Regions from separate parts of the Lysinibacillus fusiformis genome, predicted to be linked through region 1. Evidence: a T-box and tRNA genes for the amino acid it is inferred to sense, from the RefSeq annotation. Region 1 holds a T-box; the other holds one or more tRNA genes.

Region 1 (12,346 bases):
TACTAGCCTGTTCCTTTACATACTCCCATGTTTTCAATTCTGAGCTACGGATACCGACCTTCACAGTATCTTTTTCATCTGCTTCTGCACATGCTGCTAGTAAAAATAATAATGTAAAAAGTCCTATTACATATTTCAGCTTTTTCATGTTCTCATTCTCCCTTAAGACACCCTACGTATTTTTCGTTCAAGACTATTACCAATGCTTTGAATAATCTGTACAAGTACAACTAAAATGACCACTGTAACTAATATCGTCGTATTATCAAAACGTTGATATCCGTAAGTAATAGCAACATCACCTAAACCACCGCCTCCAACAGCTCCTGCCATAGCCGTCGCACCAATAAGTCCAATCGTTGCGGTCGTGACACTTAAAATTAAGGATGGAAAGGCTTCAGGCAACAAAAACTTTCGAATAATTTGAAATGGAGAAGCTCCCATTGCTTTGGCTGCTTCAATAATGCCCTCATCCACCTCTAATAATGAATTTTCTATTAATCTTGAAATATATGGTCCAATATGCAAGACTAACGGCACAATAGCAGCAGTTGTACCAATGGCGGTGCCAACGAGTAATCTTGTGAATGGAATGATTGCAACAAGTAAAATAATGAATGGAATGGAACGCAATGTATTGACGATCGGATTGACAATCGAGAAGATTAATTTATTTTCAAGAATATGTCCTTTTCTCGTCACAACTAAGATGATCCCTAAAATAAAGCCTAAAATGGCACCAAAAAATAAAGAAAGGCTAACCATGTACAGCGTATCTAGAACCGCGTTGATAATAATTTGTGTGCTCACTTTCACGTGCAACAACCTCCTCTATTTGAATATTTTTAGCCTGAATAAATAGAAATGCTTTTTGTATATCTTTTTCAGAACCAACAAGCTCCACGATTAAATGGCCGAATGGAATTCCTTGTAACTCAGTGATATTGCCAAATAAAACATTGACATCTACAGCAAATTTCTTAGCTACCTGTGAGACAATCGGCTGTCCGACGTCTACTCCTATGAATTTTAAATTGTAAATTTTTTTAGAGGCATCTATACTTTTTAACTGTTCATAAACAGAAGATGGGATTTCGTCCCGAACAACTGATTGGACAAAATTTTTAGTTGTCTCTTCTCTTGGTGTAGAAAAAATTTCAAGTACATTACCTGTTTCAATGATTCTTCCATTTTCCATGACAGCTACACGATTACAAATATCCCGGATAACTTCCATTTCATGCGTAATCATCAAAATTGTAATACCATACTCTATATTGACCTTCTTTAGTAAAGCTAAAATCGATTTGGTCGTTTGTGGGTCGAGAGCCGAAGTTGCTTCATCACATAAAAGGATAGTTGGTTTTGTCACTAGTGCTCTAGCAATGCCGACTCTTTGTTTTTGCCCGCCTGACAGCTCGTCAATATAACGATCAGTTTTGTCCGCTAAGCCAACAAATGCTAAAGCCTCTTTAACTTGACCTTCCAAATTCGATTTTTTTACGCCACTTATGATTAAAGGCATTGCCACATTTTCAAATACAGTTTTAGAATGAAGAAGATTAAAGTGTTGAAAAATCATACCGATTTTTTTCTTCTCCTCTCGAAGCTGCTTTTTAGTGAGCGTAGTTAATTCTTTGCCATTCACAAGTACTCGTCCAGAAGTTGGCTCTTCCAGTAAATTTACTGTGCGAATCAGTGTACTCTTACCAGCACCACTAAAGCCGATAACACCAAAAATATCCCCCTTCTGAATCGTTAAATTGATATGATTTAGGGCCGTTACAGTCGAAGTACCGACCTGGAATTCTTTTGTCGTTTCAATAAACTCAATCATGCACGTCTACCTCCTTAGCATTTATGTTGATTGCAAAGCTTTAAAATGCTGGGACAACAGCACCCTTATACTGATCTTCAAAGAAAGAACGCGCCTTTTCACTTGTTAACCACTTAACAACTGTCTGTATAGCTGGATCATCCTTTTTTTCATTTGTCGATGCTATTATATTGACATAGGGTGATTCAGAATCTTCTATAATGAGGGCATCCTTCACAGGATTATAGCCCCCTTCTAAGGCATAATTTGTATTAATAGCAGATGCTTCGACATCATCTAATGAACGAACAAGTAATGGAGAATCAACACCTATAAATTGAATACTCTTCTCATTTTTCGTAATATCTTCGACTGTATAATCACTTTTCTTGGTTTTATCTAATTCAATCAAGCCATTATTTTGAAAAAGTAATAACGCTCGTGAAAAATTGACAACATCATTAGGTACAGCAACCTTTGCATTTTGTGGCAAATCATTAATTTTTTTTATTTTCTTCGAATACACACCAAATGGTTCAATATGAATTCCTTTTACACTGACTAAATCTAAATGACTTTCTTTATTCGTCTGTTCTAAAAACGGAACATGTTGAAAATAGTTAAAATCCAGCTCGCCATCTGCCGTTTGTTGGTTCGTTTGAACAGCATCTTTTATTATGGTAATGTCTAGTTTCACTCCATCCGTTTCAAGATCTTTTGCTAAATACTCCAATACTTCCGCATGAGGAACACTGGCAGCTCCTACTTTTAATGTTACAATGTCCTCTTTACTAGCCTCTCCTTTGTTTGTGCAACCAGCCAACAAGCCTATTACCAATGCACCGATAAGCAATTTCCAACCTAATCTCATTACATTTCCTCCTTAGTAAATAAATTTACTTGGTTTAATTTAAAACAAATCTTATCTATTTACTCAGAATTGGTCAATGCCTCTTTTATTCTATTTATTAAAAAATTCAGAAAACGAAGAGGAGAAATACATGTTTTTTCTCGAAAATCCCTTAAATTCATTTAAAAATACAAAAATTTCATTTACAGATAGAATATTTTTAGACCATTGATAGAAAATTTCTATTAATAAACAAAAAACTCTGAGTGGTTGTTAGCCACTCAGAGTTTTTACAATTCGTTTAATACATCTTCAACAAATACCCATTCTTCATCAGTTTCAATTGGTAATAATTCTTCTATAGAACCGTCATTTCCAGACAGATATTGAGCCGCAAAAATATCTCGTTCCCCTATAGGTTCATCCGTCGCTGGTACATACAAAACATACGATTTACCGAATTGCTCAGATGAAAACGTATGAATGACTTCACAAACTTGATCTTTCCCTTCTTCATCCGTCACGGTAATTAGCTGTGGCTCTTCCTCAAATTCATCAAGTAGTGTTAACACCACTTCATTAATCATTTCCCATTCTGTATCTGTTTCAACAGGCTGTAAATTGGTCATCTCACCTGTACTATCATCGTAATCAAAAGTCATCGCTGACAGGTCCCCTGGGATTTCTTGACCTTTTTCATCTACAAGAGAAAATAACACATAAGACTTGTCCTCTGCATCAAATGTAAAGACCACACGACACTGCTGTTCCTTTCCATCTTTTCCGATAATCATAAATTCTTGCGTTTCTTCATTCATACGGTTTCCTCCTTTTTGACAATTTGATGTCAATTATTAAAAAGTTTTTTTATCGAGTGGGGTTAAGGCACTTTTTGATTAGGTTCTTCTATTTTTGAGCGGAGCTACTCTACTTTTGAGCGAGTTCTCTTATTTTAGGAGCGGGTCCACTCATTTCAGGAGCGCTTCTTCTCTACTTCTGAGCGGGTCCCCTCATTTTAGGAGCACTTCTTCTCTTCTTTTGAGCGGATTCACCCTCCTTAAGAGCACTTCTTCCCTACTTCTGAGCGGGTCACCCCATCTTAGGAGCGCTTCTCACCTAATTTTGAGAGGGTCGCCCCATCTTAGGAGCGCTTCTTCTCTACTTCTGAGCGGGTTCTCCTATTTTTGGAGCGCTTCTTCTCTACTTTTGAGCGGGTCCACCCTCCTTAAGAGCACTTCTTCCCTACTTCTGAGCGGGTCACCCCATCTTAGGAGCGCTTCTCACCTAATTTTGAGCGGGTCGCCCCATCTTAGGAGCACTTCTTCTCTACTTCTGAGCGAATCCACTCATTTTAAGAGCAATCTCCATCATTTGTGGATCAAAATTCACACATTTATCGAGCATTCACTCCTTAATTTAACAATCCTTGTACAAAGAAGAGTGTCAATAAAAAAGGAACAAGGACTGCAAGCTGCGATCCTTGTTCCTAGCTTTGAAGTTAGAAGATTATTCTTCGTTTTCATCCTCTAATGCATTTAAAACGTCCTCTACCATATCCCACTCTGCTTCAGTTTCGATTGGTGTTAATTCACCATCTTCGCCATTTTCAGATGGTACGAATGAAGATACAAAGATTTCAACTGAACCATCTTCATCTTCCTCTGCACCTACCATTGAGTAAAACACATATGATTTGCCAAACTCTGGAGATTCATGAACGTGAATCACTTCACAAAGCTGCTCGTTTCCGTTTTCGTCAATCACTGTAATGTGTTGAACATGTAGTTCTTCTTCATGGTTATGCTCGTGTGTCATGCCTAAGTCACCTCATCAATTAATTTTTGCTATCTAAGTAGCCTTGTAAAATCATCACAGCTGCCATTTTATCAATGACCTGCTTGCGCTTTTTGCGACTCACGTCCGCTTCAATCAGCATGCGTTCTGCAGCCATCGTCGTTAAACGTTCATCCCATAACTTAACCGGTAGTGAAAATGTTTCTTCCAACAACTTTTTATAGTTCTCGGATGCTTCACCACGCGGTCCTACCGTATTATTCATGTTTTTTGGGTATCCTACAACAAATTCTGTTATAGTATATTCCTTTACTAGCTCGGCGATGCGGTCAATGCCGAACTCTCCGTTAGCCTCATCAATTTTTACGGTTTCAATACCTTGAGCAGTCCACCCCAGTGCATCACTTACTGCCACACCAACAGTTTTCGACCCAACGTCTAATCCCATAATTCTCATTTCTAGTCCTCGTTATTCTTTTTGATATAAAATTTAACAAGCTCCTCTAGAATTTCGTCACGCTCAAGCTTGCGAATTAAATTACGAGCATCCTGATGGCGAGGAATATACGCCGGATCACCAGAAAGTAAGTAACCAACAATCTGATTGATAGGATTATATCCCTTTTCCTCTAATGAAGAATGTACTTTCAACATTACCTGCTTGACTTCCTGTTCCATTGATTCTTCTGGAAAATTAAATTTCATCGTTTGATCAAATGAACTCATGACCAGCACCTCGCTTTCAGAAATAAGGAGATGTGCAAACACGCTCATCTCCAATTTCTCTTTATTATAACATGTTTTGGTGAATTAATTAAATGGATTTAATATAATCATACACAGAAAGTAGTGCTTCATCAAGTTTTGATGCATCTTTTGCACCTGCCATCGCCATATCTGGACGACCGCCACCTTTACCACCGCATGCTTCTGCAACCATTTTCACAATATTCCCCGCATGGTAATTGCCACCAACTAATTCTTTTGAAACACCAGCACATAACATGACTTTTTCGCCATCAACTGCTCCAAGAACAATGACTGCTTTTGGCATTTTCACTTTCAAGTCATCCATCATTTGACGAAGTTGATTGTTATCCTTGGCTTCCACTTTTGTAGAAAGAACTGTCACATCTCCAATTATTTGAGCGGCATCTACAATTGCTCCTGCTTGTGCATTGGCGATTTTTTGAGATAAAGCTTCGTTTTCACGTTGCAATTCTTTATAGTCGGCTTGTAATGCCTGTACTTTTGTGACAATATCTTTAGCATTTGATTTTAATAATGCTGCTGCATCATTTAATAATGCTTCTTCTTCTTTTACTGCTTCATAAGCAACTTTACCTGTAACAGCTTCAATACGACGAGTACCTGCACCGATACCACCTTCTGAAACAATTTTGAAGAAGCCAATTTCAGAAGAGCGTTTAACATGGATACCACCACATAGCTCAATAGAATAATCTCCAATTGATACTACACGTACAACATCTCCATATTTTTCACCGAACAAGGCCATGGCACCCATTGCTTTTGCTTCATCAATGCCTTTTTCTTCAATAACGACCTCTATATCATCCCACACTTTTTCATTTACAATACGTTCAATTTGTTGTAATTCTTCTTTTGTAACTTGACCAAAGTGAGAGAAGTCAAAGCGTAAACGGTCAGGGCCTACATATGATCCAGCTTGGTTCACATGATCGCCTAGCACATCTTTTAATGCACGTTGCATAATATGTGTCGCTGTATGGTTTTTAATGATTAAATTACGATCATCACGATTGACCACTGCTTGCACTGCATCTTCCACATGCATTTCACCAGATTCAACTACTACTGTATGAAGCGGTTGACCATTCGGTGCTTTTTGAACATCTTTTACAATAGCCGTAAAACTATCATTTGAAATTGTACCACTATCGGCAATTTGGCCACCCATTTCAGTGTAGAATGGTGTCTTCGCTAAAATAACCAATGCTTCTTGACCTTCTGAAGCGACTTTTGCTACTTGACCATTGACGATCATTGCAGCGATTTCAGTACTAGCTGTTAACGTATCATAGCCAACAAATTCACTTGCAACCGTTAAGTTTGCTAATACTTCATTCTGTACTTGCATCGAGTCAACATCTTGACGAGCAGCACGCGCACGTTCACGTTGTTCTTCCATCGCTGCTTCAAAACCTTCATGATCTACTTTCATGCCGACTTCTTCTGCATATTCTTCCGTTAACTCGATTGGGAATCCATAAGTATCATATAAACGGAAAGCATCTGCTCCTGGAATATAATCATGACCAGCTGCTTTTTGAGATTCCACTACTTCATTAAAGATAGCCAAACCACCGTCTAATGTTTCATGGAAACGAATTTCTTCATTTTTAATGACACGTTGAATAAATTCGCATTTCTCCGTAACTTCTGGATAGAAGTCTTCCATAATTTTACCCACAGTTGGTACAAGTTCAAACATAAATGGTTTTTCAATACCCATTTGCTTAGCATAACGAACAGCACGACGTAGTAAGCGACGTAATACATAGCCACGGCCTTCGTTTGATGGCAGGGCACCATCGCCTATAGCAAATGCTACTGTACGGATATGGTCTGCAATCACTTTAAATGGTGTATTAATATCTTCTTCTGAGCCAAAGATTTCATTTAAATCTACTTCACCAGGACGCTTATATTTACGGTTGGCAAATTCCTCGATTTTTTCAATGATTGGCATAAATAAATCTGTATCAAAGTTCGTTGGTACATTTTGAACGACTGATACAATACGCTCTAAGCCCATACCTGTATCAATATTTTGCTTTGGTAGTGGCGTGTAAGTGCCATCAGGATTATGGTTGAATTGAGAGAACACAAGGTTCCAAATTTCAAGATAACGCTCGTTTTCCCCACCTGGATACATTTCAGGATCATTATCATCTGAGCCGTATTCTACACCACGATCATAAAAAATCTCTGAGTTAGGACCAGATGGACCTTCTCCAATATCCCAGAAATTTCCTTCCAAACGAATTAAACGTTCTTCTGGAATACCAATTTCCTGATGCCAAACATCATATGCTTCCTGATCTTCTGGGTGAATCGTAATAGATAATAACGCTGGATCAAAGCCCATCCATTTTTTATCCGTTAAAAACTCCCAAGCGTAATGAATCGCTTCTTTTTTGAAGTAGTCACCAATAGAGAAGTTTCCTAACATTTCAAAGAACGTATGGTGACGAGCTGTTTTCCCAACATTCTCAATATCGTTGGTACGGATTGATTTTTGTGCATTTGTAATACGTGGATTATCAGGAATGATACGCCCATCGAAATATGGTTTCAATGTTGCAACACCTGAGTTGATCCAAAGGAGTGATGGGTCATTTATCGGCACAAGTGGTGCTGATGGCTCATGATGGTGCCCCTTTTCTTTAAAAAATTCCAAATACATACGGCGAATATCTACTGCTTTCATTGGATAAATTCCTCCTATTTAATATTGTAAAATCACGATACGAATCCTGCGATTTACCGAAGAAAATAAAAAAAGCCCTCATCCCCAAAAAAGGGACGAGGACTTGTCATTAGTCTCGCGGTACCACCCTAGTTGTAAGTAAAAATTCTTACTTACCTCTTTAGCACTTGTAACGTCAGTGAACGGCAGGGATTAGCTGCACTCTGGAGTAGCTTTCGGCATTTGCTGCTGTGAGGATTTTTTCAGCCTAGAAATCCCTTTCTTGTACACAGACAAATACGTACTTTTTCCATCATCGTTTTTACTTTTTCTATCAAAAATTATAAAAAAAATCTATTGCGCTGTCAATTAGTACTAGTATGACTAACACGAACTAAGCAATCATTTTTTTGAAATATACCCACATACCCCACGTAAAAATAACTAAAAAGGCACTGATAGCAATAGTTGTATAGGGTGAATCTTGATAAGGTAAAGGTACATTCATACCAAAAAAGCTAGTAATTACAGATAGCGGCAACATAATTGTCGAAATGACCGTTAATAAATTCAGCTTTTCAATAGATTTACCACTGATTATTGAAAAATACGTATCAAGCGTGCTGTTAACTAAATCACGATAAGTCTCTGTGGAGTCGACAATTCGTTCTAGATGGTCATTCAAATCTTTATAGAATGGAATATTTTCTTCTTGAATATCAAATTTCCACTGGCCATTGATTGATGAAAAAATTCTTCTTTGTGGCATAATGGCCTGACGAATTAAAATAATTGTCCGCTTCAGTGCAAGAAATTCCTCTGTCACCACTTTTGGTTGATAATCATAAATTTCTTCTTCCAGTTCATCTATACGTGCTCGAATTCGTTCTAATACCGGGAAGTATTCGTCTGTAATCCCGTCAATAATGGTATGCAATAAAAAATCAGTACCCTTTTCCAAATATTTTGGACTATTGATACAAACATTCTCCATGTTGCCTAGCCATTGCAACTTTTGTTTATGCACAGTTACAATATAGTTTGGTCCCATAAAAATATTTAACTCCACTGTTGTAATTTCATTATTACTTTTCTCATTATAGATTGGTGCATGGAGCACAAAAAATTTATAATCACCATAACTATCCATTTTCGGACGTGAGCCCTCATGTAAGCAATCTTCCACTGCTAGTGGATGAAAGCCAAATATATCTGCAATATTATTCAATTCATTATAACTATACGCATATAAATCTACCCATAATAAGTCTTCGTTATGAATAGGAAGTTGTAAATCAATCATATTGAAATCATGTTGGACTGTCTTGCTGCTGTTATTATAATAGTGGATTTTAATCATTGCATTTCACCTCGTGTTTTGTTATTGAGGGAAACAAAAGGTCATCCTTTATCACCTTTTGTCTGCATCGGTGATCAGAAATCGATGACTTTTTAATTGTTTCCGTTTGCCTAAATGAAACTTATTCGGTTCAGGACTACTATCCATTTCTCATCACCTTCCTTTCATAACAAAAACACGCCTTCTACGAATGAAGGCGTGTTGAATACACATATCAAAAAATAGCAATTAAAAACATTGCATGCTTGTTACCTTCAAACGTTGAGTTTTAGCACTATGCGGCATAGGAATATGTCCAGCTACGTTAAAAAACACCTTATTTCGATGATTTCTGTTGACCCATTGGCGTCTCTCGACATTTTTGGGTAGTAGCGTATCTCCAGCATAGGAGCCTCACCTAACGAAGGGATATTAATTTTTTGTTCCTCCACATCATAGCGGATTGCCTCATGACTGTCAATCAATCATTTTTCAAAAAGTCTTCCACTCTTTGCACTAAATGCTCCCGTTGATAAGATTGATAGAGCAGGCTAGATAAACGCACAGGATCACCAAAGAAAAAGCGTTCGTACAATGTTTGCCTTGTGCCAAAACTACTCATCGTTAAATCCCATGCTAAACGGAATTTCTTTACTCGCTCCTCGCCTTTATCTTGGAATGATTGTAAATAATGTTCTAGGTCACCCTCATCTGCTGCAAAAGCTTTTTCAGTCGGTATGGACATCAATCCACTTGCCCCAAGTTGCTGGATAATTTCCGTAAAAGTTGGATAAACTTTCGGGAAAATTTGAATGGCTACTTGCAATGTTGAGAGATCTGGTCGAAGAAAGCCAAACATATCTCTGTGTGCATCTATTTCTGATTTTACTAGCATTGCCTTCATCGTTTCTAATGTCACAATCACATCCACCACTTTTTGTTGTACATGTTGGTAGTCACCGATATTAATGGTGTCCACAATCGACTGCACAACGCCTAGTACAAATTCGGTCTTCGCAATTTGACGAGAAAGCACTTGATGTAAACTGTAAGCTTGGAAGCCGCTGACATTCATAAATTGATTGGCTACTTCCACATTTTCGTAGTAAAAAACGCGTTCCCATGGGACAACTACATCATCAAACACAACGATTGCATCCATTTCTTCAAAACGCGCACTTAACGGATAATCAAAGGTAGAATCTCCTCCTACAAATGATTGCCGACATAAAAACTTTAGTCCTTTGGTGTTACTCGGTATAGAAAAGCCAAAACCTTTTCCCTCATCATAGCCATTTGTTGATAAAACAAGGAGCTCATCCGTTATACCACCCTGTGTTGCGAGTAATCTTGCTCCTTTGATGACTAAGCCTTCACTTGTCTTTCCAATAATTTTAGCAGCAATGGTCACTTCTTCATCCTCATAGTAATAGCGCTTGCGATTTACCTGTGGTTCGATAAAGGTATGTGTCATCGTAATATCATTTTCACGAGCATACTCATAAAACTTCAGCAAATGCTCTGGAAAACAATTTGGCTTATCTTTTAAAAAGTCTGACGCCGATGCCAAGGCCATTAATGTTGTATTCATATAATCAGGGCTTCTCCCCATAAAACCATGAGAAGATAATGCCCACTCCCTTGCCGCATGGCGCCTTTTCACAAGATCTTCTGGCGTCAATACTTGAAGAAAGGACATGCCAACTCTCTGTTTGCTAGTTGGCGATTCATAGGTCATTTTTTCAAGAAATGCCGCTTGATGTTGTAAATCAAAAAGTTTCGCTTGACTTTGCATAATTCCTTTAAAGGCAGGATGTTCTGACACCTTTCCTGTCACGACTTCCCCATCTATCGAAATATACGTTTTTAAAGCATCAATTCGTTCAATATACTGCTGCCCTGTCATTATTGGCATGCTGTCACCCCTATACATTTCCTATGTTTTTGTACTCATCTAGTATATGAAATGTCCAAATATTAGGTGACGATACGATCAATTAGAAAAACCCGATTAGACAGTCTAATCGGGTACATATAGCTGATGGTATTTATTTTAATTATCCAAAAAATCATATGGAGAGACATCATTCATACCAATCATTGGATGAATATAAGGGGCTGTTTCTACTGTTAGCTTTTGTTCAATGGAAACAGGCTCGTTCATTCCTTCATCTTCTACTGGCACTGCCTCTACTTTCTCAAGTTCTTCATCGATTTCCATTGGATTAAGTCTTGCACGTAACGAGGTGAAACGTTGTAGGTCATCTGTACGTTGTAAGCCATCTGCAAGCACATCAGGTTCACCACATAAAATCAAAAAGTTTTTAGCTCGTGTAATCCCTGTGTACAAAAGATTACGCCGCAGCATTTTGGAATACCCTCTAACAACAGGCATAATAACCGTTTGAAACTCAGAGCCTTGCGATTTATGGATAGAACAACAATAAGCTAGTGTCAATTGATTGAGATCACTTCGTTGATAGGTCACTTCAATGCCATCAAAGGATACGATCAGTAAATCTTGTTTTTCTACTGTCTCTTTTGCCTTAATAATACTAATGACCTCTCCCATATCTCCATTAAAGACATTGCTTTCAGGTTGATTGACTAACTGAAGGACTTTATCTTTTATTCGATAGGTGACATCTCCAAAGACTAGCTCTTTTCTTGTTCCTGTATCATTTGGATTAATAAGCTCTTGAATCATTTTATTTAAATTATCTATGCCAGCCGGTCCTTTATACATGGGCGCTAACACTTGAATATTGCGGATTTCCTGACCTTTTGTGACAGCACTTTTGACAACCTGTGTGACCACATTGGCAACTTGATCGGCTGAAGCTTTAATAAACGAACGATCAGACGTTTTAGCTGTTAACTCTTTTGGAATCGTTCCTTTTTTTATTTGATGGGCTAGTTCAATAATCGTTGAGCCTTCTGCTTGTCGGTAAACATCTGTTAGCTCAACGGTTGGCAGCTGTTTGGATGCTAATAAATCCTTTAACACCTGTCCTGGACCCACTGGTGGGAGCTGATCCTGATCTCCTACAAAGACAACCTGTACATCCTCATGTAAAGCTTTTAATAATTGAT
Region 2 (12,346 bases), 1.8 Mb from region 1:
ACGACATTGAAATTGTAACAAACACATTTATTTTTTTAAGTTTTTTATAGGCTTAATAACTTGGTTAAGTTATTAAGGGCGCACGGCGAATGCCTTGGCACTAGGAGCCGAAGAAGGACGGCACTAACACCGATATGCTTCGGGGAGCTGTAAGTGAGCTTTGATCCGGAGATTTCCGAATGGGGGAACCCACTACGTTTAATCGCGTAGTATCTTGACGTGAATACATAGCGTCTTGAAGGCAGACCCAGGGAACTGAAACATCTAAGTACCTGGAGGAAGAGAAAGAAAAATCGATTCCCTGAGTAGCGGCGAGCGAAACGGGAAGAGCCCAAACCAAGAGGCTTGCCTCTTGGGGTTGTAGGACACTCAATACGGAGTTACAAAAGAGCGAGTTAGATGAAGCGACTTGGAAAGGTCCGCCAGAGCAGGTAAAAGCCCTGTAGTCGAAAGTTCGTTCCCTCCTGAGTGGATCCTGAGTACGGCGGAACACGTGAAATTCCGTCGGAATCCGGGAGGACCATCTCCCAAGGCTAAATACTACCTAGTGACCGATAGTGAACCAGTACCGTGAGGGAAAGGTGAAAAGCACCCCGGAAGGGGAGTGAAAGAGATCCTGAAACCGTGTGCCTACAAGTAGTTAGAGCCCGTTAATGGGTGATAGCGTGCCTTTTGTAGAATGAACCGGCGAGTTACGATTACGTGCGAGGTTAAGCTTTAGAAGGCGGAGCCGCAGCGAAAGCGAGTCTGAATAGGGCGAATTAGTACGTGGTCGTAGACCCGAAACCAGGTGATCTACCCATGTCCAGGGTGAAGGTGAGGTAACACTTACTGGAGGCCCGAACCCACGCACGTTGAAAAGTGCGGGGATGAGGTGTGGGTAGCGGAGAAATTCCAATCGAACTTGGAGATAGCTGGTTCTCTCCGAAATAGCTTTAGGGCTAGCCTCGTGATGAGAATACTGGAGGTAGAGCACTGTTTGGACTAGGGGGCCATCCCGGTTTACCGAATTCAGACAAACTCCGAATGCCAGATATTTATACACGGGAGTCAGACTGCGAGTGATAAGATCCGTAGTCAAAAGGGAAACAGCCCAGACCACCAGCTAAGGTCCCAAAGTAATCGTTAAGTGGAAAAGGATGTGGCGTTGCACAGACAACCAGGATGTTGGCTTAGAAGCAGCCATCATTTAAAGAGTGCGTAATAGCTCACTGGTCGAGTGACGCTGCGCCGAAAATGTATCGGGGCTAAACGATTCACCGAAGCTGTGGATTGACATCTACGATGTCAGTGGTAGGAGAGCGTTCTAAGTGCGTTGAAGTCAGATCGGAAGGACTGGTGGAGCGCTTAGAAGTGAGAATGCCGGTATGAGTAGCGAAAGACGGGTGAGAATCCCGTCCACCGTATGACTAAGGTTTCCTGAGGAAGGCTCGTCCGCTCAGGGTTAGTCGGGACCTAAGCCGAGGCCGATAGGCGTAGGCGATGGACAACAGGTTGATATTCCTGTACCACCTCCTCACCGTTTGAGAAATGGGGGGACGCAGTAGGATAGGGTAAGCGCGCTGTTGGATATGCGCGTCCAAGCAGTAAGGCGTGTGTGTAGGCAAATCCGCACACTGTAACGTTGAGCTGTGATGGCGAGTCCGTATGGACGAAGTTCCTGATTTCACACTGCCAAGAAAAGCCTCTATCGAGGTGAGAGGTGCCCGTACCGCAAACCGACACAGGTAGTCGAGGAGAGAATCCTAAGGTGTGCGAGAGAACTCTCGTTAAGGAACTCGGCAAAATGACCCCGTAACTTCGGGAGAAGGGGTGCTCTTGAGCGTGCAAGCGCATGAGAGCCGCAGTGAATAGGCCCAGGCGACTGTTTAGCAAAAACACAGGTCTCTGCAAAACCGTAAGGTGACGTATAGGGGCTGACGCCTGCCCGGTGCTGGAAGGTTAAGAGGAGTGGTTAGCGCAAGCGAAGCTGCGAATTGAAGCCCCAGTAAACGGCGGCCGTAACTATAACGGTCCTAAGGTAGCGAAATTCCTTGTCGGGTAAGTTCCGACCCGCACGAAAGGCGTAACGATCTGGGCACTGTCTCAACGAGAGACTCGGTGAAATTATAGTACCTGTGAAGATGCAGGTTACCCGCGACAGGACGGAAAGACCCCGTGGAGCTTTACTGTAGCCTGATATTGAATTTTGGTACAACTTGTACAGGATAGGTAGGAGCCAGAGATCTCGGAGCGCCAGCTTCGAAGGAGGCGTCGGTGGGATACTACCCTGGTTGTATTGAAATTCTAACCCATGCCCCTTAGCGGGGCAGGAGACAGTGTCAGGCGGACAGTTTGACTGGGGCGGTCGCCTCCTAAAAGGTAACGGAGGCGCCCAAAGGTTCCCTCAGAATGGTTGGAAATCATTCGTAGAGTGTAAAGGCACAAGGGAGCTTGACTGCGAGACCTACAAGTCGAGCAGGGTCGAAAGACGGGCTTAGTGATCCGGTGGTTCCGCATGGAAGGGCCATCGCTCAACGGATAAAAGCTACCCCGGGGATAACAGGCTTATCTCCCCCAAGAGTCCACATCGACGGGGAGGTTTGGCACCTCGATGTCGGCTCATCGCATCCTGGGGCTGTAGTCGGTCCCAAGGGTTGGGCTGTTCGCCCATTAAAGCGGTACGCGAGCTGGGTTCAGAACGTCGTGAGACAGTTCGGTCCCTATCCGTCGTGGGCGTAGGAAATTTGAGAGGAGCTGTCCTTAGTACGAGAGGACCGGGATGGACACACCGCTGGTGTACCAGTTGTCTTGCCAAAGGCATCGCTGGGTAGCTATGTGTGGACGGGATAAGTGCTGAAAGCATCTAAGCATGAAGCCCCCCTCAAGATGAGATTTCCCATTACGCAAGTAAGTAAGATCCCTCAAAGACGATGAGGTAGATAGGTTCGAGGTGGAAGTGTGGTGACACATGGAGCTGACGAATACTAATCGATCGAGGACTTAACCAAAACGTTTGAACCATTCAATGTACCGTTTATCCAGTTTTGAAAGAACAAGAAAGTTTTGAAAAAAGCTTGCATTTATACTAAAATATGTTATAATAAATCTTGTCTTTTGAAAAGTCTAGTGATGATGGCAAAGAGGCCACACCCGTTCCCATACCGAACACGGAAGTTAAGCTCTTTAGCGCCGATGGTAGTTGGGGGCTTCCCCCTGTGAGAGTAGGACGTCGCTAGGCATATTACCCAGGAGGATTAGCTCAGCTGGGAGAGCATCTGCCTTACAAGCAGAGGGTCGGCGGTTCGAGCCCGTCATCCTCCACCATATGCCGGTTTAGCTCAGCAGGTAGAGCAACTGACTTGTAATCAGTAGGTCGTGGGTTCGATTCCTATAGCCGGCACCATTTTTTCGAGCCATTAGCTCAGTTGGTAGAGCATCTGACTTTTAATCAGAGGGTCGAAGGTTCGAGTCCTTCATGGCTCACCATTTTTAAAATAATAATAAGCGGGTGTGGCGGAATTGGCAGACGCACTAGACTTAGGATCTAGCGCCGCAAGGCGTGGGGGTTCGACTCCCTTCACCCGCACCATTATTTTCATTGCCAGATAAAAAAACTTATGCACATGCGGAAGTAGTTCAGTGGTAGAACACCACCTTGCCAAGGTGGGGGTCGCGAGTTCGAACCTCGTCTTCCGCTCCAAATGTGCCGGGGTGGCGGAACTGGCAGACGCACAGGACTTAAAATCCTGCGGTAGGTGACTACCGTACCGGTTCGATTCCGGTCCTCGGCACCATTTTAAATGCGCCCGTAGCTCAATTGGATAGAGCGTCTGACTACGGATCAGAAGGTTATGGGTTCGACTCCTGTCGGGCGCGCCAAAAGAACAACGGGAAGTAGCTCAGCTTGGTAGAGCACTTGGTTTGGGACCAAGGGGTCGCAGGTTCGAATCCTGTCTTCCCGACCATTTCCTATAAATTATGGGGCCTTAGCTCAGCTGGGAGAGCGCCTGCCTTGCACGCAGGAGGTCAGCGGTTCGATCCCGCTAGGCTCCACCAAGTCAACTTATGAACCTTGAAAACTGAACAAGCAAAACGTAATCAATAAAGTTTTAAGTAGCTAGCTTCTGCTAGTGAACGAAACAAAAATTTTGGACATCAAAATTGATGCCAGCAAAACAATTTGAGCTAATCAAATTTCTTTTATGGAGAGTTTGATCCTGGCTCAGGACGAACGCTGGCGGCGTGCCTAATACATGCAAGTCGAGCGAACAGAGAAGGAGCTTGCTCCTTCGACGTTAGCGGCGGACGGGTGAGTAACACGTGGGCAACCTACCCTATAGTTTGGGATAACTCCGGGAAACCGGGGCTAATACCGAATAATTTATTTCACCTCATGGTGAAACACTGAAAGACGGTTTCGGCTGTCGCTATAGGATGGGCCCGCGGCGCATTAGCTAGTTGGTGAGGTAACGGCTCACCAAGGCGACGATGCGTAGCCGACCTGAGAGGGTGATCGGCCACACTGGGACTGAGACACGGCCCAGACTCCTACGGGAGGCAGCAGTAGGGAATCTTCCACAATGGGCGAAAGCCTGATGGAGCAACGCCGCGTGAGTGAAGAAGGATTTCGGTTCGTAAAACTCTGTTGTAAGGGAAGAACAAGTACAGTAGTAACTGGCTGTACCTTGACGGTACCTTATTAGAAAGCCACGGCTAACTACGTGCCAGCAGCCGCGGTAATACGTAGGTGGCAAGCGTTGTCCGGAATTATTGGGCGTAAAGCGCGCGCAGGTGGTTTCTTAAGTCTGATGTGAAAGCCCACGGCTCAACCGTGGAGGGTCATTGGAAACTGGGAGACTTGAGTGCAGAAGAGGATAGTGGAATTCCAAGTGTAGCGGTGAAATGCGTAGAGATTTGGAGGAACACCAGTGGCGAAGGCGACTATCTGGTCTGTAACTGACACTGAGGCGCGAAAGCGTGGGGAGCAAACAGGATTAGATACCCTGGTAGTCCACGCCGTAAACGATGAGTGCTAAGTGTTAGGGGGTTTCCGCCCCTTAGTGCTGCAGCTAACGCATTAAGCACTCCGCCTGGGGAGTACGGTCGCAAGACTGAAACTCAAAGGAATTGACGGGGGCCCGCACAAGCGGTGGAGCATGTGGTTTAATTCGAAGCAACGCGAAGAACCTTACCAGGTCTTGACATCCCGTTGACCACTGTAGAGATATGGTTTCCCCTTCGGGGGCAACGGTGACAGGTGGTGCATGGTTGTCGTCAGCTCGTGTCGTGAGATGTTGGGTTAAGTCCCGCAACGAGCGCAACCCTTGATCTTAGTTGCCATCATTTAGTTGGGCACTCTAAGGTGACTGCCGGTGACAAACCGGAGGAAGGTGGGGATGACGTCAAATCATCATGCCCCTTATGACCTGGGCTACACACGTGCTACAATGGACGATACAAACGGTTGCCAACTCGCGAGAGGGAGCTAATCCGATAAAGTCGTTCTCAGTTCGGATTGTAGGCTGCAACTCGCCTACATGAAGCCGGAATCGCTAGTAATCGCGGATCAGCATGCCGCGGTGAATACGTTCCCGGGCCTTGTACACACCGCCCGTCACACCACGAGAGTTTGTAACACCCGAAGTCGGTGAGGTAACCTTTTGGAGCCAGCCGCCGAAGGTGGGATAGATGATTGGGGTGAAGTCGTAACAAGGTAGCCGTATCGGAAGGTGCGGCTGGATCACCTCCTTTCTAAGGATTATTTCGGAATACAAACCTTGGGTTTGTAAGATTACGTTTTGCGTTCAGTTTTGAAGGTTTATAAAATATAATAAAACTTCTAAGAGGGCCTATAGCTCAGCTGGTTAGAGCGCACGCCTGATAAGCGTGAGGTCGATGGTTCGAGTCCATTTAGGCCCACCATATATACCTCTTGGGGCCTTAGCTCAGCTGGGAGAGCGCCTGCCTTGCACGCAGGAGGTCAGCGGTTCGATCCCGCTAGGCTCCACCATTTTTTTGTTCTTTGAAAACTGGATAAAACGACATTGAAATTGTAACAAACACATTTATTTTTTTAAGTTTTTTTATAGGCTTAATAACTTGGTTAAGTTATTAAGGGCGCACGGCGAATGCCTTGGCACTAGGAGCCGAAGAAGGACGGCACTAACACCGATATGCTTCGGGGAGCTGTAAGTGAGCTTTGATCCGGAGATTTCCGAATGGGGGAACCCACTACGTTTAATCGCGTAGTATCTTGACGTGAATACATAGCGTCTTGAAGGCAGACCCAGGGAACTGAAACATCTAAGTACCTGGAGGAAGAGAAAGAAAAATCGATTCCCTGAGTAGCGGCGAGCGAAACGGGAAGAGCCCAAACCAAGAGGCTTGCCTCTTGGGGTTGTAGGACACTCAATACGGAGTTACAAAAGAGCGAGTTAGATGAAGCGACTTGGAAAGGTCCGCCAGAGCAGGTAAAAGCCCTGTAGTCGAAAGTTCGTTCCCTCCTGAGTGGATCCTGAGTACGGCGGAACACGTGAAATTCCGTCGGAATCCGGGAGGACCATCTCCCAAGGCTAAATACTACCTAGTGACCGATAGTGAACCAGTACCGTGAGGGAAAGGTGAAAAGCACCCCGGAAGGGGAGTGAAAGAGATCCTGAAACCGTGTGCCTACAAGTAGTTAGAGCCCGTTAATGGGTGATAGCGTGCCTTTTGTAGAATGAACCGGCGAGTTACGATTACGTGCGAGGTTAAGCTTTAGAAGGCGGAGCCGCAGCGAAAGCGAGTCTGAATAGGGCGAATTAGTACGTGGTCGTAGACCCGAAACCAGGTGATCTACCCATGTCCAGGGTGAAGGTGAGGTAACACTTACTGGAGGCCCGAACCCACGCACGTTGAAAAGTGCGGGGATGAGGTGTGGGTAGCGGAGAAATTCCAATCGAACTTGGAGATAGCTGGTTCTCTCCGAAATAGCTTTAGGGCTAGCCTCGTGATGAGAATACTGGAGGTAGAGCACTGTTTGGACTAGGGGGCCATCCCGGTTTACCGAATTCAGACAAACTCCGAATGCCAGATATTTATACACGGGAGTCAGACTGCGAGTGATAAGATCCGTAGTCAAAAGGGAAACAGCCCAGACCACCAGCTAAGGTCCCAAAGTAATCGTTAAGTGGAAAAGGATGTGGCGTTGCACAGACAACCAGGATGTTGGCTTAGAAGCAGCCATCATTTAAAGAGTGCGTAATAGCTCACTGGTCGAGTGACGCTGCGCCGAAAATGTATCGGGGCTAAACGATTCACCGAAGCTGTGGATTGACATCTACGATGTCAGTGGTAGGAGAGCGTTCTAAGTGCGTTGAAGTCAGACCGGAAGGACTGGTGGAGCGCTTAGAAGTGAGAATGCCGGTATGAGTAGCGAAAGACGGGTGAGAATCCCGTCCACCGTATGACTAAGGTTTCCTGAGGAAGGCTCGTCCGCTCAGGGTTAGTCGGGACCTAAGCCGAGGCCGATAGGCGTAGGCGATGGACAACAGGTTGATATTCCTGTACCACCTCCTCACCGTTTGAGAAATGGGGGGACGCAGTAGGATAGGGTAAGCGCGCTGTTGGATATGCGCGTCCAAGCAGTAAGGCGTGTGTGTAGGCAAATCCGCACACTGTAACGTTGAGCTGTGATGGCGAGTCCGTATGGACGAAGTTCCTGATTTCACACTGCCAAGAAAAGCCTCTATCGAGGTGAGAGGTGCCCGTACCGCAAACCGACACAGGTAGTCGAGGAGAGAATCCTAAGGTGTGCGAGAGAACTCTCGTTAAGGAACTCGGCAAAATGACCCCGTAACTTCGGGAGAAGGGGTGCTCTTGAGCGTGCAAGCGCATGAGAGCCGCAGTGAATAGGCCCAGGCGACTGTTTAGCAAAAACACAGGTCTCTGCAAAACCGTAAGGTGACGTATAGGGGCTGACGCCTGCCCGGTGCTGGAAGGTTAAGAGGAGTGGTTAGCGCAAGCGAAGCTGCGAATTGAAGCCCCAGTAAACGGCGGCCGTAACTATAACGGTCCTAAGGTAGCGAAATTCCTTGTCGGGTAAGTTCCGACCCGCACGAAAGGCGTAACGATCTGGGCACTGTCTCAACGAGAGACTCGGTGAAATTATAGTACCTGTGAAGATGCAGGTTACCCGCGACAGGACGGAAAGACCCCGTGGAGCTTTACTGTAGCCTGATATTGAATTTTGGTACAACTTGTACAGGATAGGTAGGAGCCAGAGATCTCGGAGCGCCAGCTTCGAAGGAGGCGTCGGTGGGATACTACCCTGGTTGTATTGAAATTCTAACCCATGCCCCTTAGCGGGGCAGGAGACAGTGTCAGGCGGACAGTTTGACTGGGGCGGTCGCCTCCTAAAAGGTAACGGAGGCGCCCAAAGGTTCCCTCAGAATGGTTGGAAATCATTCGTAGAGTGTAAAGGCACAAGGGAGCTTGACTGCGAGACCTACAAGTCGAGCAGGGTCGAAAGACGGGCTTAGTGATCCGGTGGTTCCGCATGGAAGGGCCATCGCTCAACGGATAAAAGCTACCCCGGGGATAACAGGCTTATCTCCCCCAAGAGTCCACATCGACGGGGAGGTTTGGCACCTCGATGTCGGCTCATCGCATCCTGGGGCTGTAGTCGGTCCCAAGGGTTGGGCTGTTCGCCCATTAAAGCGGTACGCGAGCTGGGTTCAGAACGTCGTGAGACAGTTCGGTCCCTATCCGTCGTGGGCGTAGGAAATTTGAGAGGAGCTGTCCTTAGTACGAGAGGACCGGGATGGACACACCGCTGGTGTACCAGTTGTCTTGCCAAAGGCATCGCTGGGTAGCTATGTGTGGACGGGATAAGTGCTGAAAGCATCTAAGCATGAAGCCCCCCTCAAGATGAGATTTCCCATTACGCAAGTAAGTAAGATCCCTCAAAGACGATGAGGTAGATAGGTTCGAGGTGGAAGTGTGGTGACACATGGAGCTGACGAATACTAATCGATCGAGGACTTAACCAAAACGTTTGAACCATTCAATGTACCGTTTATCCAGTTTTGAAAGAACAACACTTTCAATTAAATACATGTCTAGTGATGATGGCAAAGAGGTCACACCCGTTCCCATACCGAACACGGAAGTTAAGCTCTTTAGCGCCGATGGTAGTTGGGGGCTTCCCCCTGTGAGAGTAGGACGTCGCTAGGCAAATGAAAGACCAGAGAATTTTTTCTCTGGTCTTTTTGCTGTATTCAAATTGAAGAAAGTTTAAAGTAGGCTGTCTCTCTAAAAAGACAGCCTATATGCTTAAAACTCAAGAGCATGTCGAAGATCATTTATATAGGATTGACTCACTGGTAACTCACTTCCATCAATTAATGTAACAATAAAATTTGACGTTAAATCACGGGCCATTTTTTTGATGAAATGTATATTTACTATGTAAGATCTATGGATACGAATAAAACATGACGGTAATCTTAATTGAAGTTCTTTAAGCGTAATGCTCGTTTTAAACTGCTCACCATCTACATAAAACCATGTCTTTTTCTGTAGGCTTTCTATATGAGAAATTTTATTGATTGCCACAGGACTCCATTCCTCCTCTTGCTTTCCAGTTAAAAATTGAAACGGTTCTGCTTTTTTTGTTGTAAAAGATGACGGTAAGACAATGACTAGTGCAGCAGGCTTATTTTGAATGTATATGGGGTAACCAATGCCGTAATATGGCGTTTCGAATAGGGAATTATCTAATACGGCATCTGTTTTTTTGTGAGTCTGTAACACTTGGTAAGCAATACTCCCAGGTAATACTTGTTGACCTACCTCTAATTGAATACTTGTATGGCCAGAGTGAAAATAAATATAAGAATTTTCAACAGCAATTGCAATGGATGAATCAGCAGGAATCCAGTCTTTCAACATAAAAATATATTGTTGTGAAATATCTTTTACGAAAGAATTTAACTCATTGTTCATTGTGAATATCCCCCTTGTTTGTAAACAGTCTTCCAAATTTCATCGTCAAAAAAGGTAGTTTTATCCTTAAAATTTGATCTTTTATCGAAAAATAATGAAAATTCAAATAGTCTGTTATATATTAATTTACAACAAATAAACCTGTTATGGAACAGATAATTAAAAGTTTTTTAACAGAGTATATTGTACACAAAGGGGAAGGTGGAATTTCAATATGTCAACTCGTCAAGAAAGAATCGAAGCTTTAGAAAAACAATGGGCTGAAAACCCACGCTGGGCTGGTATTGAACGCACATATTCAGCTGAAGAGGTTGTTAAATTACAGGGTACTGTAGTAATTGAACAAACATTAGCACAAAAAGGTGCTACTCGACTTTGGAATTCATTACATGAGGAACCGTTTATTAATGCATTGGGGGCATTAACGGGGAATCAGGCAGTACAACAAGTAAAAGCTGGATTAAAGGCTATCTATCTATCAGGCTGGCAAGTAGCTGCAGATGCAAACCTGTCTGGACAAATGTATCCTGACCAATCATTATATCCTGCTAACTCTGTACCAGCAGTAGTAAAACGAATTAATCAAGCACTTCAACGTGCAGATCAAATTGATCATGCTGAAGGACGTGTCGATCAATTTGATTGGTTCGCACCAATCGTAGCAGATGCAGAAGCAGGTTTTGGTGGACCTCTGAACGTATTTGAGCTTGTAAAGGGTATGATTGAAGCTGGAGCAGCTGGTGTTCACTTAGAAGATCAATTAGCTTCCGAAAAGAAATGTGGACATCTTGGAGGTAAAGTATTACTTCCAACGCAAAATGCTGTTCGTAACTTAGTTGCTGCGCGTTTAGCAACAGATGTTATGGGTGTAGATACAATTCTAATCGCGCGTACCGATGCTGATGCTGCTGATATGGTTACTTCAGATATTGATCCACGTGATGCAGAGTTCATCACTGGTGAACGTACACCTGAAGGCTTCTTCCGTACAAAACCAGGTATCAAACAAGCAATTGCTCGTGGTTTAGCTTACGCACCATATGCAGATTTAATTTGGTGTGAAACTTCTAAACCATCACTTGAGGAAGCACGTGAATTTGCTGAAGCTATTCATGCAGAATTCCCAGGTAAAATGCTTGCATACAACTGCTCACCTTCATTCAACTGGAAAGCAAATCTTTCAGAAGAAGAAATTGCAGAGTATCAACGTGAACTTGGTAAGTTAGGTTATAAATTCCAATTTGTTACTTTAGCAGGTTTCCATGCACTTAACCACTCTATGTTTGAGCTTGCTCATGACTATAAAGATAATGGTATGGCTGCATATTCTAAGCTACAGCAAGCAGAGTTTGCTTCTGAGTCTAAAGGTTATACAGCTACACGTCACCAACGCGAAGTAGGTACTGGATACTTTGATGAAATCTCTCAAGTTATTTCAGGTGGTACTTCTTCTACAACAGCGATGGCAGGTTCTACTGAAACAGAACAGTTTGTATAAGTCGCCGTTTAAATACGTGTTTTCCTAAATTCATAATCATAGAATAGTCTCCTCCGCTCCTCCTAAAGCGGAGGATGACGAAACTAAAATGGCAAAGGTGGGTAAACAACTAATGGAACAAGCAACGACAGGTAAGCTTAAAATTGTTGGAGAACAAAACGAGCAAACTAATGAAATTTTAACACCTGAAGCTCTTGAGTTTGTTCTTGCCCTGCACGAAAAATTTGATGCTCGCCGTAAGGAGCTGTTGGAGGCTCGACAAGAACGCCAAAAACGCCTTGATGCGGGAGAGAAACTGGACTTCCTACCAGAGACAAAGCATATTCGTGAAGGTGATTGGGTAATTGCACCACTTCCAAATGACTTGCAAGATCGCCGTGTTGAAATTACAGGGCCAGTTGATCGGAAGATGGTTATTAATGCGTTAAATTCTGGAGCAAAAATGTTTATGGCATGCTTTGAGGATGCATCTTCTCCGACATGGGAAAATATGATTGGTGGTCAAATTAATATGCGTGATGCTATTAATAAGACGATTGAATTTACACAAGCATCCAATGGTAAAACATATAAATTAAATGATGAAACAGCAGTGCTGTTAGTTCGTCCACGAGGTCTACACTTGCTTGAGAAGCATGTACTAGTCGATGGAGAGCCGATTTCAGGCAGTTTCTTTGACTTCGGTTTATATTTATTCCACAATGCCAAAAACGCGCTGGCACAAGGTACAGGACCATATTTCTATCTACCTAAGCTTGAAAGCCATTTAGAGGCGCGACTATGGAATGATGTCTTTGTGTTTGCCCAAGATTATATTGGTATTCCACAGGGGACAATAAAAGCTACTGTATTAATCGAAACGATTTTAGCCGCGTTTGAGAT

Evidence for each region. The T-box of region 1 lies ahead of alaS (alanine--tRNA ligase). A T-box ahead of a tRNA ligase gene usually reads a tRNA of that ligase, here a tRNA-Ala.
Region 2: it encodes a tRNA-Ala, which carries the amino acid that the T-box ahead of alaS (alanine--tRNA ligase) is inferred to sense. The anticodon was not compared.

Annotation. Positions count from the first base shown of each region.
Region 1 covers NZ_CP070490.1:161,901-174,246, forward strand. The annotation lists gene JTI58_RS00770 (MetQ/NlpA family ABC transporter substrate-binding protein) at 1-148, opposite strand, end outside; gene JTI58_RS00775 (methionine ABC transporter permease) at 163-765, opposite strand; gene JTI58_RS00780 (methionine ABC transporter ATP-binding protein) at 758-1,837, opposite strand; gene JTI58_RS00785 (MetQ/NlpA family ABC transporter substrate-binding protein) at 1,878-2,687, opposite strand; gene JTI58_RS00790 (DUF1292 domain-containing protein) at 2,957-3,484, opposite strand; gene JTI58_RS00795 (DUF1292 domain-containing protein) at 4,173-4,481, opposite strand; gene ruvX (Holliday junction resolvase RuvX) at 4,501-4,917, opposite strand; gene JTI58_RS00805 (IreB family regulatory phosphoprotein) at 4,920-5,186, opposite strand; gene alaS (alanine--tRNA ligase) at 5,275-7,935, opposite strand; T-box leader at 8,024-8,240, opposite strand; gene corA (magnesium/cobalt transporter CorA) at 8,309-9,274, opposite strand; M-box (ykoK) riboswitch at 9,521-9,686, opposite strand; gene hpaB (4-hydroxyphenylacetate 3-monooxygenase, oxygenase component) at 9,735-11,168, opposite strand; gene recD2 (SF1B family DNA helicase RecD2) at 11,307-12,346, opposite strand, start outside.
Region 2 covers NZ_CP070490.1:1,920,891-1,933,236, forward strand. The annotation lists rRNA gene JTI58_RS09515 (23S ribosomal RNA) at 63-2,990, shown strand; rRNA gene rrf (5S ribosomal RNA) at 3,105-3,220, shown strand; tRNA gene JTI58_RS09525 (tRNA-Val) at 3,231-3,306, shown strand; tRNA gene JTI58_RS09530 (tRNA-Thr) at 3,310-3,385, shown strand; tRNA gene JTI58_RS09535 (tRNA-Lys) at 3,393-3,468, shown strand; tRNA gene JTI58_RS09540 (tRNA-Leu) at 3,487-3,571, shown strand; tRNA gene JTI58_RS09545 (tRNA-Gly) at 3,608-3,682, shown strand; tRNA gene JTI58_RS09550 (tRNA-Leu) at 3,688-3,776, shown strand; tRNA gene JTI58_RS09555 (tRNA-Arg) at 3,785-3,861, shown strand; tRNA gene JTI58_RS09560 (tRNA-Pro) at 3,871-3,947, shown strand; tRNA gene JTI58_RS09565 (tRNA-Ala) at 3,963-4,038, shown strand; rRNA gene JTI58_RS09570 (16S ribosomal RNA) at 4,182-5,733, shown strand; tRNA gene JTI58_RS09575 (tRNA-Ile) at 5,828-5,904, shown strand; tRNA gene JTI58_RS09580 (tRNA-Ala) at 5,917-5,992, shown strand; rRNA gene JTI58_RS09585 (23S ribosomal RNA) at 6,084-9,011, shown strand; rRNA gene rrf (5S ribosomal RNA) at 9,080-9,195, shown strand; gene JTI58_RS09595 (LytTR family DNA-binding domain-containing protein) at 9,295-9,966, opposite strand; gene aceA (isocitrate lyase) at 10,181-11,464, shown strand; gene aceB (malate synthase A) at 11,577-12,346, shown strand, end outside.